Regions from separate parts of the Microbispora rosea genome, predicted to be linked through region 3. Evidence: predicted binding sites of a transcription regulator. Region 3 holds the regulator's gene; each other region holds the start of a gene.
The links. The regulator HrcA, encoded in region 3, represses chaperone genes, less so after heat shock. The targets are predictions, from matches to a motif close to TTGGCACTCTCNNNNNGAGAGTGCCAA.
Positions count from the first base shown of each region.

Region 1 (6,117 bases), on a different contig from region 3:
ATGACGGTCAATGATCGTGACTAAATTTGGAAGACGGTGGACCGTGCGGGTTCCTGACCTCGGCATGCTGGCCGGCCAGTTGATGCGTGCTCTTCAGGAGGAGCTGTTCGAGACCCTCGCCGAGCAGGGGCATCCCGACGTGAGCCCGCGGCACGGGACCGTGCTGGCGTTCCTTGATCCGAAGGGCGTGCGCGCGACGGACCTCGCGGCCCGGTCGGGCCAGCACAAGCAGATCGTCGGCACGATCCTCGACGAGCTCGTCAGGCTCGGCTACGTCACCCGCGAACCCGATCCCGCTGACCGCCGGGCCAAGCTCATCGTCCCCACCGAGCGCGGCATCGACGAGATCACCAAGGCGCGCGCGATCCTCGCCGCCATCGAGGAGCGGCACGAACGAACCCTCGGCGCCGGGCGCTACGCCGGGTTCAGGGAGATGCTCCAGCAGGTCACGCGGGACCAGCGGGCCTGGCGGCAGGCCGGCGCGACCACGGCCTGACAGGCGCTCATGGCCTGATCAGCCCCCTTCGCCGCCCGGACAAAGGCCCATCAACGCGGGTGGATGGTCATCGACAGCCTGCCCTGCGCCTGTGCCTGGGCCAACTGGGCCGCCTGCCCGGGGGTCGTGGCCAGCACGAGCAGCGCGCCGCCGTCCGTACGACCTGGTGGCCGGGCGATCACTCGCACCTCCTGGGCGACGGTCCGGGCCTGGAAAGGCCCGTCCTCGAAGGCCGCCAGGACGTCGATCACGTCTCCCGGCGACAGCAGGCGGGCGGCGTCGGGATCGGCCATCCTGACCGGCGTCGCGACCAGACCCGGGACCACATCCGTCGCCGCGGCCGGGCCACCGCCGGCCGAGCCGCCGGATGTCTGCCCGGCCAGGGTCTGGTGGAACAGGCCCGGGCCGAGCAGTCGCGCGTCGGTGAGGAGTTCGCCTCGGCGCAACGGACCGGCGAGCACGCGGCCCGGGACCGGGGCGCCCGGCGCGTACGCCCCGGCGGGCACCGCGTCGGGCGGGAGCCGTACGACCACGACGTCGGAGGCGGCCAGTCGGCCTCCGGGGAGGTCGCGGGCGGCGGCGAGGACCTCCACCCCGTCGGGGGTGCGGACGGCCAGCAGCACGCAGGCCACCGCCATACCGGAGAGGACGGCGGCGATCGGACGGCGACGGCGCGCCCTCAGCCGCTTCAGATCACGCATGACCACCTCGCCCGCCTTTCGCCCCTCGCCTCACGACGGAGCCCGGTGGCACCGTGGGCGCTCCACGCCGACGCCCCCTCGCGCTGTCCGTCCGCGCTGTCCGTCCGCGCTGCTTGTCTGGGTGGCGCTCCGGCGGCGGTGTCGCGACCCCGGGTCCGCAGCCGGTTCCGCGGCCGGACACCGCCGTGCGGCATGGCACGCATCGGCGTCAGGGAAGCTCGATCGGCAGCTTGATCCCGTCGAGCGCGTTGCCGCAGGGGCAGGAGCGCTCCTCCGGAAGGACCTCGACGACCTGGGCGACCAGAGTGCGCATCCGCTCCACGTTGGCGGCGAAGAAAGCGAGGACCTCTTCGTGGGTGACCCCCTCACCGGCCTCCACACCGGCGTCGTGGTCGGTCACGAGGGCGAGCGTCGTGTAGCAGAGGGCGAGTTCGCGGGCGAGCACGGCCTCGGGGTGCCCGGTCATGCCGATGATCGACCAGCCCGCCCCCGCGAACCACTTCGACTCTGCCCTGGTGGAGAACCGGGGCCCCTGGACCACGACCAGAGTGCCGCCGTCGACCGTGTCCCAGCCCGTCTCGCGCGCCGTGGCCACGGCGGCCGCCCGGCCGGAGGGGCAATAGGGGTCGGAGAACGACACGTGCACGGCCCCGCCCGCGTCGTAGTAGGTCTGCTCACGGCCCTGCGTGCGATCCACGAGCTGGTCGGGGATCACGAGGGCGCCCGGGCCGATCTCCGGGCGCAGGGACCCGACCGCACTGGGCGCGAGCACCTGGCGGACGCCGAGGGACCGCAGGGCCCACATGTTCGCCCGATAGGGAATGCGGTGGGGTGGGAAGGTGTGGCCGCGGCCGTGCCGGGGGACGAACGCGACGCTCCGCTCGCCGATGCGGCCCACGGTGATCGAGTCGCTCGGCGGGCCGTACGGCGTCGTCACGTCGATCTCTTCGGCGTCCTCCAGCAGGGAGTAGAACCCCGAGCCGCCGATGACCCCGATGTCTGCGCTATTGACCATGGGCCGACCCTAGCGAACGGCGCCGTACAGCCGCCGCGTCCCGCCGGCCCCTGTGGATAACCTCAGGCCGCGGCGGTCGAGCCGGACGAGGACGTGCTCGACGAGGAGGTGCTCGACGAAGACGAAGAGGTGCTCGACGAGCTCGTGGAGGTCGCCGGCTCCTTCTTGCCCGAGTCGCCGGACGACTTCGAGGAGGACGTCGTCGTGGTGGACGTGGTCGTCGACGAGCTCGAGGAACGGCTGTCGGTCCGGTAGAAGCCCGAGCCCTTGAACACGATGCCAACGGCGGAGAAGACCTTGCGCAGCTTGCCCTGGCAGGCCGGGCACTCCGTGAGCGGGTCGTCAGAGAACTTCTGGACGGCCTCCAGCTGCTCACCGCAAGCGGTACAGGCGTACTGGTAGGTAGGCACTCGCTCCTCCTGAGACTGGCACTCGACCGGGTCGATTGCTAATGGTAAGCAGTCAACAAGCCCAAACGCCACTCCAGCCCGGTTTATTGCCCCGCGCCGTCCCATTCGATCCCACCGAGATCCGCCCGCGCCCGAGGACACAGCGACGGCGGTCAGCCGCCGCGTTCGCCATACCAGCCGGCCAGCTTGCCGCGGCGGCTGACGGCGCGCAGGCGGCGTTCGACCGTCTCCCGCTGGGCGGCCGTGGTGACCACGAGGAGCTGGTCGCCCGCCAGCAGCCGGGTCGTCTGCGTGGGCACGAACGACTGCCCGTTCCGTACGACGAGCGTGACCATGGTGTTCGCCGGCAGCCGGAGCTCGAAGATCTCCACACCGTGCATGAGCGAGCCGGACGGGATGCGGACCTGCAGCAGATCGGCGTTCAGCTCCCCCAGCGGCGCGGCCTCCACGTCGAGGTCGCGGGCCTCGCCCTCCGCCGCCAGGCCGAGCAGCCTGGCGAGGTACGGCAGCGTGGGCCCCTGGAGGATCGTGAACACGATGACGATGATGAACACGTCGTTGAACAGGCCCTTCGCCCCCGGCAGACCGGCGGCCCAGGGGATCGCGGCCAGCACGATGGGCACCGCCCCGCGCAGCCCGGCCCACGACAGGAACACCTGCTCGCGCCACGACAGCGAACCGAGACGCAGGAGCCGTGCGATCGCCGCGGACACCAGCACGGACGCCGGTCGGGCGAGCAGGACCAGCAGCAGGCCCGCCACGAGGGCGGGGACAATCACGCCCGGCAGTTCGCTCGGGTTCGCCAGCATTCCGAGCATGACGAACAGCCCGATCTGGGCGAGCCAGGCGGCGCCCTCCGCGAAGCCGCGCGTGGCGGCGCGGTGGGGGAGCCTGGCGTTGCCCAGGATCAGCGTGGTCAGGTAGACCGCGAGGAACCCGCTGCCGTGCAGCAGGGTCGCCCCGCTGTAGGTGACGAACGCCAGCGCCAGCACCGCGATCGGGTAGAGGCCGGAGGCGGGCAGCGCGACCCGGCGCAGCGCGTACACCCCCGCGGGGCCCACCGCGAGACCGACGGCCGCGCCGATGACCAGTTCGACGGCGGTGTCCAGAAGGATGTGCGGCAGCGAGAGCGGCAGCGTCGAGCCGGCGCTCAGCATGATCACGAGGATGACGGTCGGGGCGTCGTTGAAGCCCGACTCGGCCTCCAGGATTCCCGCGAGCCGGGGAGGCAGCGGCAGCCGTCTCAGCACGGAGAACACGGCCGCCGCGTCGGTCGACGCCAGGAACGCGCCGAGCAGCAGCGCCATCCGCCACTCCATGCCGAGCAGGACGGCGACACCTGCCGCGAGCACGACGACGCTGACCGCGATACCGGCCGTGGCGAGCACGAGCGCCGTCGGCACGGCGTCGCGTACGTGGCTCCAGTTGGTGGTGAGACCGCCTTCGGCCAGGATCACGGCGAGCGCGACCATGCCGAGCTGCTGGGCCGTCTGGGCGTTGTCGAAGTGGATGCCGATGATGCCGCCCTCGCCGAGCAGCAGCCCGAGGCCGAGATAGAGGAGCAGCGTGGGAAGGCCGGTGCGGTGCGCGATCCGGACGGACGCGATGGCCGCGATGACGACGACAGCGGACAGGAGCAGCCAGACGTTCAGACCGATCCGCTCCCTTCGCCGTCCGCTATACCAATCTTGTCACATCTGTACCAAACGGGCGATTCCACTCGGGAGGGCGGCGAAGCGTACGCGCTGGTCGTGGGGCTCGGCGGGAACCCCTTCCATCAGCTCGCCCTCGTGCAGGAGCGCCACCGTCGGCACGTTCGGCCCGACGCGCGCGAGGGCCCGGTCGTAGAAGCCGCCGCCGCGGCCGAGCCGTACGCCGGTCACCCGGTCCACGGCGAGGGCCGGCGCGATCACCAGCGCGGCGGTGCGGATCGCGTCGACGCCGCGCCGGACGTCCACCGGCTCCATGATTCCGTTCGGGCCGGGCGCCAGTGAGTCGGGCCCGTCGTACACCGCCCAGTCGAGGTCGCCGTCCGGGCGCTGCACCGGAAGCATCACCGTGGCGCCGTGCTTCCACAGGGCCAGGATCAGTCCCTGCGTGGACGGCTCGGCGCCGGTGGACCAGTAGCAGGCCACCAGCCCGGCCATCTGCACCCACGGCTGGTCGAGGAGTAACTCCCTGATGGCCGCCGACGACTCGCGCAGCGTCCCGGGATCGAGCTCCGACCGGCCGCGCAGGATACGCCGACGCAGGTTCATCTTGTCCAAAGACTGCTCCGTTAGTGTCTACTCATGGCTGACTTCGATCCCGTGACCAAAGCCGTCGTGCCCGCCGCGGGTCTCGGCACCCGCTTCCTTCCCGCGACGAAGGCGACCCCCAAGGAGATGCTGCCCATCGTCGACAAGCCGGCCATCCAGTACGTGGTGGAGGAGGCCGTCTCCGCCGGGCTGCTCGATGTCCTCATGGTGACCGGCCGCAACAAGCGCTCGATCGAGGACCACTTCGACGTAGCGTACGAGTTGGAGGACGCTCTTCGCGCCAAGGGCGACGAGGAACGCCTCAACCAGGTGAAGGAGCCCGTCGACCTCGCCACCATGCACTACGTGCGGCAGGGGGAGCCCAAGGGTCTCGGCCACGCCGTCCTGTGCGCCAAGCAGCACGTCGGCCACGAGCCGTTCGCCTGCCTGCTCGGCGACGACATCATCGATCCCCGCGATGCGCTGCTCAAGCGCATGATCGAGGTGCGCGCAACCTACGGCGGCAGCGTCATCGCGCTGATGGAGGTGCCGCGCGAGCACGTCTCCCTGTACGGCGCCGCCGCCATCGAGCCGACCGACGAGGACGACGTCGTCCGCGTCACCGACCTCGTGGAGAAGCCCCCGGCCGACGAGGCGCCCTCGAACTGGGCCGTCATCGGCCGTTATGTGATCGACCCCGCCGTGTTCGGCGTGCTGGAACGCACCCCGCCCGGGCGCGGCGGCGAGATCCAGCTCACCGACGCCCTGCGCACCCTGGCCGCGTCGGGCCCGGAGGAGGGCGGTCCGGTGCACGGCGTGCTGTTCCGCGGCCGTCGCTACGACACCGGCAACAAGCTGGAGTATCTGCAGACCGTGGTGCAGTTCGCCGCGAACCGGGACGACCTCGCCCCCGAGTTCCTGCCGTGGCTGCGGGAGTTCCTGGACAAGACCGGACAGTGAGCCGATGAAGCCCGTCGACCGCCATCTCGCCGACATCCTCGCGACGGTGCGACCGCTCGCACCGCTCGAGGTCGAGATCGAGTCCGCCCTCGGCGCCGTGCTGGCCGAGGACGTCGCCTCGCCCGTCCCGCTGCCGCCGTTCGACAACTCGGCGATGGACGGCTACGCCGTGCGGGCCGCGGACGTGGCCGCGGTGCCCGTCACGCTGCCCGTGATCGGGGACGTGGCGGCGGGGGACGACGGGCTGAACGCCCTCGGCCCCGGCCTCGTCACCCGCATCATGACCGGGGCGCCCCTG
Region 1 is NZ_JBITJO010000011.1:39,590-45,706, reverse strand. It holds gene ACIBK1_RS33600 (MarR family winged helix-turn-helix transcriptional regulator) at 44-496, shown strand; gene ACIBK1_RS33595 (SAF domain-containing protein) at 547-1,197, opposite strand; gene ACIBK1_RS33590 (S-methyl-5'-thioadenosine phosphorylase) at 1,406-2,212, opposite strand; gene ACIBK1_RS33585 (FmdB family zinc ribbon protein) at 2,275-2,622, opposite strand; gene ACIBK1_RS33580 (potassium/proton antiporter) at 2,775-4,214, opposite strand; gene ACIBK1_RS33575 (5-formyltetrahydrofolate cyclo-ligase) at 4,314-4,889, opposite strand; gene galU (UTP--glucose-1-phosphate uridylyltransferase GalU) at 4,914-5,819, shown strand; gene glp (molybdotransferase-like divisome protein Glp) at 5,824-6,117, shown strand, end outside.
Region 1: ACIBK1_RS33585 (FmdB family zinc ribbon protein) is a predicted target of HrcA. The motif match lies at 2,638-2,664, and genes of this name have one in related genera.

Region 2 (6,117 bases), on a different contig from region 3:
GCGACAGGATCGGGCCCTCCTTGGCCACCAGGTTCATGCCGTCCCTGATCGGGTTGACGAGCAGGACGTCGGCCAGCCGGTAGGCGGCCAGCGAGCGCGGGTAGTCGTCGTTCACGTTGAGGATCAGCGGGTCCCAGTCCTCGGTCGCGTACTCGTCCTCGATCTCCTTGGCGCAGCGCTGCACGGCCGCCGTGTACTCGCGATACTCCGGCAGGTCGTGGCGGGAGGGATAGGCGAACGCGAGGTGGACGACCCGGCCGTGCCACTCGGGATGGGCGGACAGGAACTCCTGGTAGGCCCGCAGGCCGCGCACGATGTTCTTGGACAGCTCGGTGCGGTCGATGCGCACGATCAGCTTGCGGTCGCCCACGAGGTCCCTGATCACGGTCATGTGCGACTCGACGTCCTGCTCGGCCGCCCGAACCCGCAGCGCCTCGCCGTTCACGCCGAGCGGGTGCACGCCGATCCTGGTGGTCCGCCCGTCGTACGTCACCGTGCGGGCGGCGTGGTCCACGCAGGCGCCGAGCAGGGTTTCGCAGCAGTCCATGAAGGCGCGGGCCCAGCGCGCGGTGAGGAATCCCGCGTGGTCGGCGCCGAGGATGCCGGTCAGCACCTCCGCCACGACGTCCTCCGGCAGCAGCGCGAAGTATTCCGGCGGCGCCCAGGGCGTGTGCGAGAAGTGGGCGATGCGCAGGTCCGGCCGCTCGACCCGGAGCATCGCCGGGGCCAGCGTCAGGTGGTAGTCCTGCACCATGACGCGCGCCCGGTGGGCCGCCTCCTCGGCCAGGGCCAGCGCGAAGGCGCCGTTGTACGTGCGGTACGACTCCCACTCGCGGCGGAAGCGCGTGCCGAACTCGGGGGAGAAGGGCGTGTTGTAGAGCAGGTGGTTGACGAACCAGAGGGTCGAGTTGGCCACGGCGTTGTAGGCCCGGTGGAAGACCGCGGGCGGAATGTCCAGCATGCGGATCGGCCCGGTCTCGAAGGCCCGGTCGAGCCGCCCGCCGGGGGTCTGGCGCACCGCGCCCCGGTCGCCGTCCGACAGCGCCGCGCAGACCCACAGGACGTCGGTGTCCCTGACCACCTCGGACAGACCGGAGACGAGCCCGCCCCCGCCTCTGCGCATGGTCAGGCCGCCGTCGTCCGACAGCGTGAAGGACACGGGGCCCCGGTTGGACGCGATCAGGACGGAGCTGCTCATCTTCGGGTTCCCTCGATCAGAGCGGGCGCGCATGCCGGAAGATTAATAAAAGCCGACCTCCGTCAATAGGATGTCAAGCGATCGCGGGAGGGCTGGATACGGCATGGCACTGGACGACACGACCGAGGAACTGGCCCGATCGGCTGCCCGGGGGGACCACCGCGCGCTCGGTGAGCTGCTGCGGCGCATCGAGCCCGACGTGCTGCGGCACTGCGAGCGGCTTCTACCGTATCGGCAGGACGCCGAGGAGGCCGCGCAGGACACGCTGCTCGCCGTGGCGCGCAACATCGCGAGGTTCGAGGGGCGGGCCAAGTTCAGCACCTGGCTGCACATCGTGACCGTGAACTGCGCCAGGACCACCTACCGCTCGCTCAAGCGGCGCTCGTCGGAGCAGGTGGAGGAGCTGCCCGAGCAGCGGCCGGATCCCCAGCGGGTGAGCGTAATCGCGGGGTCGCGGCTCGACCTGCTCGACGCGATGGAGGCGCTGGAGGCCGAGCGGCCCGACCTCGCCCAGGCGCTCGTGCTGCGCGACATCTGCCAGCTCGACTACGCGGAGGTCGCCGACCAGCTGAAAATCCCCCTCGGGACGGTCAAGTCCCGCATCCACCAAGCCCGCAAGTACGTGCAGAGCGCCCTCGGCGAGGCGTACGGCTGATACAAATCGTCTCGCGATGTGAGACGTAAGAACGGACACCGGGGACGCCGGGGTACAGTGCTAGGGACCTTTCCTCTGAAGGTCCTACAACTGAACATGCTCATCCAGAGGGGTGGAGGGACCGGCCCTGCGAAGCCCCGGCAACCTCCCCGGTGTCGAACTCGTGCCCACGAGGCCCGGCCGGGACAGGTGCCAATTCCGGCTCGCGGCCAGGGTGGTCGCGAGCGAAGATGAGGGAAAGGCCTCGCTTCATGGCGCACACCAGCACTGCCGCTAACACTGCCGCGAACACCGTCGAGTTCGGCCCCGCAACCGGTCTTTCGTGTCGCGAATGCGGCGCTCTTTATGAGCTCGGCCCGATTTTCGCCTGTACGGAGTGTTTCGGCCCCCTTGAGGTGGCGTACGACTTCGGCGAGGTTCGCCGGGAGGACATCGAGTCCGGCCCCGCGAACATCTGGCGCTACCGCTCCCTGCTCCCCGTTCCCGCCGGCGTGGCGGCCAAGCCCAACCTCCAGCCCGGCTGGACCAAGCTCGTGAAGGCCGACAGGCTGGCGGCCGAGCTGGGCCTTCGGTCGCTCCACGTCAAGGACGACTCCGGCAACCCGACCCACTCCTTCAAGGACCGGGTCGTCGCGATCGCGCTGGAGGCCGCGCGCACCTTCGGCTTCCACACGCTGTCGTGCTCCTCCACCGGCAACCTCGCCGGCGCGGTGGGCGCGGCCGCCGCCAGGGCCGGGCTGGACTCCTGCGTGTTCATTCCCGCCGACCTGGAGCCGGCCAAGGTCACCATGGCCGCGGTGTACGGCGGCCGCCTGGTCGCCATCGAAGGCACCTACGACGAGGTCAACCGCTTCTGCTCCGAGCTCATCGGCGACGAGCTCGGCGAGAAGTGGGGCTTCGTCAACGTCAACCTCCGGCCCTTCTACGCCGAGGGCTCCAAGACGCTGGCATACGAGATCGCCGAGCAGCTCGGCTGGCGGCTGCCCGACCAGATCGTCATCCCGGTGGCCTCCGGCTCGCAGCTCACGAAGATCGACAAGGGCTTCCGCGAGCTGGTCAAGCTGGGGCTGGTCGAGGATCGGCCCTACCGGATCTTCGGGGCGCAGGCCGAGGGCTGCTCGCCGGTATCCCAGGCGTTCAAGGCCGGGCAGGACGTGGTGCAGCCGGTGCGGCCCGACACCATCGCCAAGTCCCTCGCCATCGGCAACCCGGCGGACGGGCCGTACGTGCTCGACATCGCGCGGCGGACGGGCGGCGCCGTGGAGGACGTGAACGACCGGGAAGTGGTCGACGCGATCCGCCTGCTGGCCAGGACCGAGGGCGTCTTCGCGGAGACCGCGGGCGGCGTCACGGTCGGCGTGCTGCGCAAGCTGGTGCGCGAGGGCCGCCTCGACCCCGACGCCGAGACCGTGGTGCTGAACACCGGCGACGGGCTCAAGACGCTCGACGCGGTGGCCGAGCACGCCCGTCCCGCCGCCGTCATCCGTCCCTCTCTCGACGCGTTCCGTGCGGCATTCGCCAACTGAAAGCGTTTCAAAAAGCCCATCGGCAGTAACGAAAGCGAGCGAACAATGAGCGTTTCCGTGCGGATTCCGACGATTCTCCGGACGTACACCAACGGAGCCGCGGAGGTGAGCGGGGAGGGAGGAACGCTCCGCGAGGTCCTGCAGAAGCTCGACGCGGACTACCCCGGCATCGGCGGGCGCATCCTGGACGAGACGGGTAAGATCCGGCGTTTTGTCAACGTCTACGTCGGAGAAGAGGATGTCCGATTCGCCGACGGTCTGGACACCGCCACGCCGGACGGGGTGCAGATTTCGGTCATCCCCGCCGTCGCCGGAGGCTGAGCCGCCGCACCGGAGCCGAGCATCTGACATGCGCTTCTATCGGTGAAGAAGTCATACGAAGCCGTGGCAAATGGTGTAGCTCTCAACTATTCAACAGCAAAGTGAATATTCTTCGGTCCCGCTTTGAGCGAACGCCAAGTAGTAGTTTGCGGATTGACTCTGTTGTCCTACGGCTTGACACGGGTATGGTCGATGACGATCGACAAAACCGGGGGCTTCTTGGGTGTGGTCCCCAGCCCAGCAAGAGGAGTCGGAAGTGGCGCAGGGCACCGTCAAATGGTTTAACGCGGACAAGGGCTACGGCTTCATCGCGGTAGACGGTGGTAAGGACGTGTTCGTCCATTACTCGGCAATCATGATGGACGGCTACAAGGCCCTCGAGCAGGGTCAGCGGGTTGAGTTCGACATCACGCAGGGTCAGAAGGGCCCGCAGGCGGAAGCCGTACGGGCCGTCTGATCCCGTCATCGACCTTGGAAGGCCCGGCGCGCGGGACTCGCGCACCGGGCCTTCCGCTTGCCGGTCCCACCCGCCTCGCTCCGCACGGCCACTCCGGGCGCCTGCGGGCCACTGCGGGCCTTTCAAGGCCCTTCCGCGGCCCTTCCACGGCCCTTTTGCGGCCACTCGGGCGGGTATGGGCCGCTGGGTCCGGAGCGGGGCCGCACTCCTCGCGGCTCCCGCTCGGCTCTCGCTCGGCTCCTCGGTCCTGACCGGCGGCGCGTCGCTCCGGAGGGTCGCTCTGGACATACCGTCCAAGCTGGTCAGCACGGCTTCCGCTTGCACTCTCAGGGGTAGAGTGCTAAATACTTGTTTGGCACTCTGAGGTCGAGAGTGACAACAACCGGGATCGGGGCGATGGGGCCCGCGCAGGGATAGCGGGTCCAAGCCGTCGCGGGCGTCGGCTCGGTCCGTTGAAGACACCCTGCTACTGGGAGGTCTAGCCTAATGGCAGCCAAGATGATCGCGTTTGACGAGGACGCCCGGCGCGGTCTCGAGCGCGGTATGAACCAGCTCGCCGACGCCGTGAAGGTGACCCTCGGCCCCAAGGGCCGCAACGTCGTGCTGGAGAAGAAGTGGGGCGCCCCCACGATCACCAACGACGGTGTCTCCATCGCCAAGGAGATCGAGCTCGAGGACCCGTGGGAGAAGATCGGCGCCGAGCTGGTCAAGGAAGTCGCGAAGAAGACCGACGACGTCGCCGGTGACGGCACGACGACGGCCACCGTGCTCGCTCAGGCGCTGGTCCGCGAGGGTCTGCGCAACGTGGCCGCCGGCGCCAACCCGATGGCGCTGAAGAAGGGCATCGAGGCCGCCGTCGAGCGCGTCAGCGAGGAGCTGTCGAAGCTCGCCAAGGACGTGGAGACGAAGGAGCAGATCGCCTCCACCGCCTCCATCTCCGCCGCCGACACCGAGATCGGCGCCCTCATCGCCGAGGCGATGGACAAGGTGGGCAAGGAAGGCGTCATCACCGTCGAGGAGAGCAACACCTTCGGCCTGGAGCTGGAGCTCACCGAGGGCATGCGCTTCGACAAGGGTTACGTGTCCGGCTACTTCGTGACCGATCCCGAGCGCATGGAGGCGGTCTTCGAGGACCCGTACATCCTGATCGTCAACTCCAAGGTCTCGGCGAACAAGGACCTGCTGCCGCTGCTCGACAAGGTCGTGCAGTCCGGCAAGCCGCTGGTCATCATCGCCGAGGACGTCGAGGGCGAGGCCCTGGCCACCCTGGTCGTCAACAAGATCCGCGGCCTGTTCAAGTCCGTGGCCGTCAAGGCTCCGGGCTTCGGCGACCGCCGCAAGGCCATGCTGGGCGACATCGCCATCCTCACCGGTGGCCAGGTCATCTCCGAGGAGGTCGGTCTCAAGCTCGAGAACGCCACCCTCGACCTGCTCGGCCGCGCCCGCAAGGTCGTCATCACCAAGGACGAGACCACGATCGTCGACGGCGCCGGTGACGCCGAGCAGATCTCCGGCCGGGTCAACGAGATCCGCGCCGAGATCGAGCGCACCGACTCCGACTACGACCGCGAGAAGCTCCAGGAGCGCCTCGCCAAGCTGGCCGGCGGCGTCGCCGTCATCAAGGCCGGCGCGGCCACCGAGGTCGAGCTCAAGGAGCGCAAGCACCGCATCGAGGACGCCGTCCGCAACGCGAAGGCCGCGGTCGAGGAGGGCATCGTCCCCGGCGGTGGCGTGGCTCTGCTGCAGGCCGGCGCCAACGCGTTCGACAAGCTCGAGGTCAACGGCGACGAGGCCACCGGTGCCGCGATCGTCCGCAAGGCCCTTGAGGAGCCGCTGAAGCAGATCGCCGTCAACGCCGGCCTCGAGGGCGGCGTCGTGGTGGAGAAGGTCCGCAACCTCCCGGCTGGTGAGGGCCTCAACGCCGCGACCGGCGAGTACGTCAACATGTTCGAGTCCGGCA
Region 2 is NZ_JBITJO010000011.1:228,842-234,958, reverse strand. It holds gene ACIBK1_RS34500 (alpha,alpha-trehalose-phosphate synthase (UDP-forming)) at 1-1,198, opposite strand, end outside; gene ACIBK1_RS34495 (RNA polymerase sigma factor) at 1,302-1,853, shown strand; SAM riboswitch class I at 1,951-2,090, shown strand; gene thrC (threonine synthase) at 2,105-3,379, shown strand; gene ACIBK1_RS34485 (MoaD/ThiS family protein) at 3,425-3,700, shown strand; gene ACIBK1_RS34480 (cold-shock protein) at 3,957-4,157, shown strand; gene groL (chaperonin GroEL) at 4,644-6,117, shown strand, end outside.
Region 2: groL (chaperonin GroEL) is a predicted target of HrcA. The motif match lies at 4,475-4,501, and genes of this name have one in related genera.

Region 3 (6,117 bases):
TGTTGACGATGTAGTAGCCGCCGGCGGGCCGAGGTATCACGATCAGCGTCTGGTACTGCATGATCGCCTGAGCCTTGGCGGTCGTCGCTCCGTGTCCGAGGGCGCGGACCAGCATGCTCCTGAGCGTGGCGAAGAGGTTGTCGTGCGTGAATCCGGGCCAGATGAGCACGCGGTAGGTGTGCGGAATGATCCCGAGGGTCTCGCTGAAGCCCCGGACCGACACGCGCGAGTCCGCCCAGTTCGCCACGGTTCTGGCGGCCAGGTTGTCCTGGGCGGCGAGGTCGTGCCAGGACTCCCAGCGCGCCTGTGCCATGTGGATGTGCAACTGGTCGAAATCTCTGGCCTGCTTCGAATTGATCCCCAATCCCACCGGGGTGGGAACCACGGTGGGAGGCTGGGTGGCGTAGTAGTCGGCGGCGCTCCAGTAATTCGGTGCGCTGTTGTCGCAGATCCACGGGCACTCGATGCCGTTGACCCGCTCGGTGGGGACGAGGATGTAGTTGACGTACTTCTTCTTGCTCTTGGCGCCGCCCATCACCACGTAGTCGGCGTGGTTCTGCAGGCAGGTGTTGTTGCCGTGACACTTCTGCATGTGCTGCCAGAGAGAGTCCGAGTCGGTGGTCTTGCCGCACTTCTTGGGATCGGGGCCCTTGGCGCATGTCGACGAAGCCGCGGCCAGCGCATGCTCGGCGCCGGTGAGAATGCCCGCGCCCGTGAGTATGGTGGTGCCCGCCAGGCCGGAGAACTGGATGAACCGGCGTCGCGTCAGCTCGCTCGCCTCGTCGTTCGCCCGGTCGCTTTCACGCATGATTACCCCCGACAACCCGCATCTGATGCCCTTTTGCTGCGATTTCCGCGCGCACCGCGGTTCCGCCCGTACGCGGGACCGGAAACGGCCTCGTCAATCAAAGATCAACGCATTCGGCCAGGTTGATCCCCTCCCTGGCGGCCGGTAAAAGCCCCTGGCGCAGGCTTGAGTTTCCGCAGGAAAGACCGAAACCCTTCCCCGGGTGCCGCGAGAATCGTCCGGTGTTCCGCTTCCCGGCGTGAACGGCGACCGGCGCCGAAAATGCGATGATTTGTCGCGGCGTTGCGGCGGCGGCCGGGCGGGCGCCCAGGATAATGATCCGGACCTGCATATCGCGCGATATTCGCGCGAGTGCCAAAAAGGTGTACACAGCGCTGATTCCCGGCAGTAATCCCAGATCAGGCGTCGAGGGCAGGGCGCGAGTGACGGCAGACTGGAGAGCGTGCCTTCAATGCTTCCCGACGGCGATCCCGTCCCCGCGAACGGCGAGCTGCCGTCCGGGGCCCTCGACGGGCTCGGCTCCCGTCCGTTCGGCTTCTACGTCCACGTGCCGTTCTGCGCGACACGCTGCGGCTACTGCGACTTCAACACCTACACGGCGGCCGAGCTCGGGCCCGGCGCCGCGCAGCGCGACTACGCCGCCACAGCGGTCGAGGAGATCCGGCTGGCCCGGCGCGTGCTGGGAGACGCGGCGCCGCCCGTGGAGACCGTCTTCTTCGGCGGCGGCACGCCGACCCTGCTGCCCGCCGCCGACCTCGTACGGATCCTGGACGCCATCGGCGAGGAGTTCGGCCTGCGGCCCGGCGCCGAGGTGACGACCGAGGCCAACCCCGAGTCCGTGGACCCGGCCTACCTGAAGGAGCTGCGGGCGGGCGGGTTCACCCGGGTGAGCTTCGGCATGCAGAGCGCGGGCGAGCACGTCCTCGCCGTTCTCGACCGGCGGCACACCCCCGGCCGGCCCGCCGAGGCCGTGCGGGAGGCCCGCGAAGCCGGGTTCGAGCACGTCAACCTCGACCTGATCTACGGCACGCCGGGGGAGAGCGACGACGATTGGCGGGCCTCCCTGGCGACCGCGCTGGCCGCGGGGCCCGACCACGTCTCGGCGTACTCCCTGATCGTCGAGGACGGCACCCGGCTCGCCGCCCGGATCCGGCGCGGCGAGCTGCCGATGCCGGACGACGACGTGGCGGCCGACCGCTACCTGATCGCCGAGGAGATGCTGACGGCCGCGGGCCTGAGCTGGTACGAGATCTCCAACTGGGCGGCGGATGACGAGGCCCGCTGCCGCCACAATTTGCTGTACTGGACCGGCGGCGACTGGTGGGGGGCCGGGCCGGGGGCGCACAGCCACGTCGGCGGCACCCGCTGGTGGAACGTCAAGCACCCCGCGGCGTACGCCGCGCGCCTGGCGGCCGGGGCCTCGCCCGCGCACGCCCGCGAGGTGCTGTCGGCGGAGGACAGGGCCGTCGAACGGGTCATGCTGGAGCTGCGCCTCGCCTCGGGCCTCCCGCTCGCCGGCCTCGCCCCCCGGGCGCGTACGGCGTGCGCGAGGGCGCTGGCGGACGGATTGCTGGAGGTGGAGGCGTTCAAGGCGGGACAGGCCGTGCTCACGCTGCGCGGCAGGCTGCTCGCGGACGCCCTGGTGCGGGACCTCACACCTTAGCCCGTGACGAAGTCGATCAGTTCTTCCACGCGGCCGAGCAGCTCGGGCTCCAGGTCGGCGTAGGTCGTGACGCGGCCCAGGATGTGCCGCCACGCCTCCTGGGGGTCCATCCGCCAGCCGAGGGCGTCGATCACGCCCTCCTTCCAGGGCACGCCGCGCGGCACGTCCGGCCAGGCGGGGATGCCGAGCGCCCGGGGCTTGACCGCCTGCCAGATGTCCACGAACGGATGCCCGACGATGAGCACGTCGTCTCCGGACACCCGGGCGGCGATGCGGCTCTCCTTCGATCCGGGCACCAGGTGGTCCACGAGCACCCCGAGCCGCCTGCCCGGCTCGGGGCCGAACTCCTCGACGATCGCCGGGAGGTCGTCCACACCCTCCAGGTATTCGACGACGACCCCTTCCACCCGCAGGTCGTGCCCCCAGATCTTCTCCACCAGCGAGGCGTCGTGGACGCCCTCGACGTAGATGCGGCTCTCCCTGGCGACCTGCGCGCGCAGGCCCTCGACCGCGATCGACCCCGAGGCGCTCCGCAGCGGCCCCTTCGCGCCGGCCTGAGGGCGCACCAGCGTCACCGGTTTGCCTTCGAGGAGGAATCCGGCGGGCGTCAGCGGGAACACCCGCCGACGGCCGAACCGGTCCTCCAGTGTCACGGCCTCCTTGTCGCAGGCCACCACGGCGCCGCAGAAACGGCCCTCGGCGTCCTCGACCACGAGGTCGGGCTCGGCCGGGATCTCGGGGATCTGCCCTCGCCGTGGCCGCCGCCAGTCTCCGGAAAGCACGTCCCGCCCGTACATGCGGGGAACGCTAGCAAATCACGCCCTGCGACGGCGGGCCGCGGAGCGACGGGCGAGCACGACGATCGTCACGATCAGCGCGGCCAGGAAGCCGACGGTGGGCAGGGTGAGCAGCGCGACGGTGCCGCCCACCAGCAGGCCGGCCGCGTCGGCGAGCTGCTTGCCGACGCCGAAACGCACCCCGTCGCCCTCGCAGGCGAGCGGGTAGGTGCCCGCCTCAGGCACGCCGGCCTCGAACAGCAGCTCCCAGGTCGTGCCGTTCAGCGTGAAGGTCTGCGAGATGGCCGGGCGGGTCAGCCGCACCCGCGAATCGGTGCCGTCGCCGAGCTGACAGCGGACGTCGGTGGGCTGGTCGACGGCCGCGTAGATCGCCGGCCTGTCCGCGGGGTCGAGCGCGACGCTCACCGACTGCCCGCCGGAGAAGATCGTGGCGGGTGCGGCGTCGCCGAGCGTGGAGAACAGGCCACCGGCGAACCCGCCGACGCCCGCCACCAGCAGGACGACGAAGAGCGCCCAGGAGAGGAAGACCCACAGCAGCCGCGGCCGGACCGGCCGGGAGCCGGCGTACGGCGGGGGAAAGGGATGCGGCAGCCGCAAGGTCGCGCCGGCCGGCGCCGGGGGCATCATGGGGCGGGGCACCCGCATGGTCGCCTCGGCCGGCGGGAAGGTCTGATTCTCGTGCATGGGGTGAAGAGTCGACCATGCGGCTTGCGGTCGATTTGCAGCTCGCTTGTCCTGGTGTCTCCGCGTTATCGCACCACGTGGGGTGGTAGCCGTACACTTGGCACTCGGGAACACAGAGTGCCAGAGTCGGTGTTTCCAGGCACAGGGAGGTGGCACAGTGCTCGACGACCGCAAGCTCGCCGTCCTGCGCGCCATCGTCGAGGACTACGTGTCCACCAACGAGCCGGTGGGGTCAAAGGCCCTGGCGGACAGGCACAACCTCGGCGTCTCTCCGGCGACGATCCGCAACGACATGGCCGCGCTGGAGGAGCAGGGTTACATCGCCCAGCCGCACACCAGTGCCGGAAGGGTGCCGACGGACAAGGGATACCGCCTGTTCGTCGACCGGCTGTCGCAGATCAAGCCGCTGTCGGGCGCGGAGCGCAGGGCCATCGAGACCTTCCTCGCCGGGGCCGTGGACCTCGACGAGATCGTCATGCGCACGGTGCGGCTGCTCGCGCAGCTCACCCGGCAGGTCGCGGTGGTTCAGTACCCCTCGCTCACCAGGTCGTCGGTGCGCCATGTGGAGATCGTCCCGATCGCCGAGCGGCGGGTCATGCTGGTGCTGATCACCAACACGGGACGGGTCGAGCAGCGGATGGTCGACCTGCCCGAGGCCATCGCCGACGACCGGATCGCCAACCTGCGCGCCGTGCTCAACGCGTGTCTCGACGGGTGCGGGCTGTCCCAGGTGCCCGAGACCGTGGCCGACGTGCCCGAGCGGCTGCCCGCGGAGGACAGGCCGGTGGCGGCCACGATCCTTTCCGTGCTGCTGGAGACGCTCGTGGAGCGGCACGAGGAGAAAATCGCCTTCGCCGGTACGGCCAACCTCGCCGCGGCGGATTTCAGCGTCGGCCTGCGCGGCGTGCTGGAGGCGCTGGAGGAACAGGTCGTCCTCATCCGCCTGCTGGGGGAGACCGGCGGGCTGTCCGACATCACCGTCAGAATCGGATCCGAGAATCCCTACAGCGGACTGCGCGGCACCTCTATCGTGGCCGCCGGATACGGTTCGGGCGACAGAGAACTGGCCCGGCTCGGAGTGCTGGGCCCGACACGAATGGACTATCCGGTGACGATGGGTGCGGTGCGCGCGGTGGCGCGGTACGTCGGCCAGATCCTGGCGGGGTCATAAGTGTCCAACGACTACTACGCGACCCTTGGCGTACGGCGCGACGCCAGCCAGGAAGAGATCAAGAAGGCATATCGCCGTCTCGCCCGTGAGCTGCACCCGGACGTCAACCCCGATCCGGAGACCCAGGAGCGGTTCAAGGAGATCAACCAGGCGTACGAGGTGCTGTCCGACGCGGGCAAGCGCCGTATGTACGACATGGGCGCCGACCCGTTCGGCGGCGCGGGAGCCGGGGCCGGAGCCGGCGGTTTCGGCGCTGGCTTCCCGTTCAGCGACATCATGGACGCCTTCTTCGGCTCGGCGGGCGGCGCGCGGGGGCCCCGCTCCCGCGCCCGCCGGGGCCGCAACGCCACCATCAGGGTCGAGCTCGACCTGGGGGAGGCGGCCTTCGGCACGACCCGCGAGATCGTGGTCGACACGGCCGTGGTCTGCGAGGTCTGCCAGGGCTCCGGGGCGGCGTCCGGCACGCACCCCGACACCTGCGACATGTGCCACGGACGCGGCGAGGTGTCGCAGGTGACCCGTTCGTTCCTCGGTCAGGTCATGACCTCACGCCCCTGCCCCCAGTGCGGCGGGTACGGCAGCGTCATCCGGCACCCCTGCATGGAGTGCTCGGGCGAGGGACGGGTGCGGACCCGGCGCACGATCAAGGTCAGGATCCCGGCCGGCGTCGAGGACGGCACGCACATCCAGCTCGCCGGCGAGGGCGAGGTCGGCCCCGGTGGCGGGCCTCCCGGCGACCTGTTCCTGGAGATCGTCGAGCGGCCGCACCAGATCTTCGAGCGGCGCGGCGACGACCTGCACTGCACGGTTCACATCCCGATGACGGCCGCGGCGCTCGGCACCTCGATCGCGATCGAGACCCTCGACGGCACGGAGGACATCGACATCCGGCCCGGCACTCAGGCCGGCCAGGTCATCCCCCTGTACAGCAAGGGCGTCCAGCGGCTCAACGAGACCGGCAGGGGCGACCTGCTGATCCACGTGAACGTCGAGA
Region 3 is NZ_JBITJO010000007.1:253,184-259,300, forward strand. It holds gene ACIBK1_RS28605 (CDP-diacylglycerol diphosphatase) at 1-808, opposite strand, end outside; gene hemW (radical SAM family heme chaperone HemW) at 1,251-2,471, shown strand; gene ACIBK1_RS28615 (DUF3097 domain-containing protein) at 2,468-3,268, opposite strand; gene ACIBK1_RS28620 (hypothetical protein) at 3,287-3,952, opposite strand; gene hrcA (heat-inducible transcriptional repressor HrcA) at 4,110-5,123, shown strand; gene dnaJ (molecular chaperone DnaJ) at 5,124-6,117, shown strand, end outside.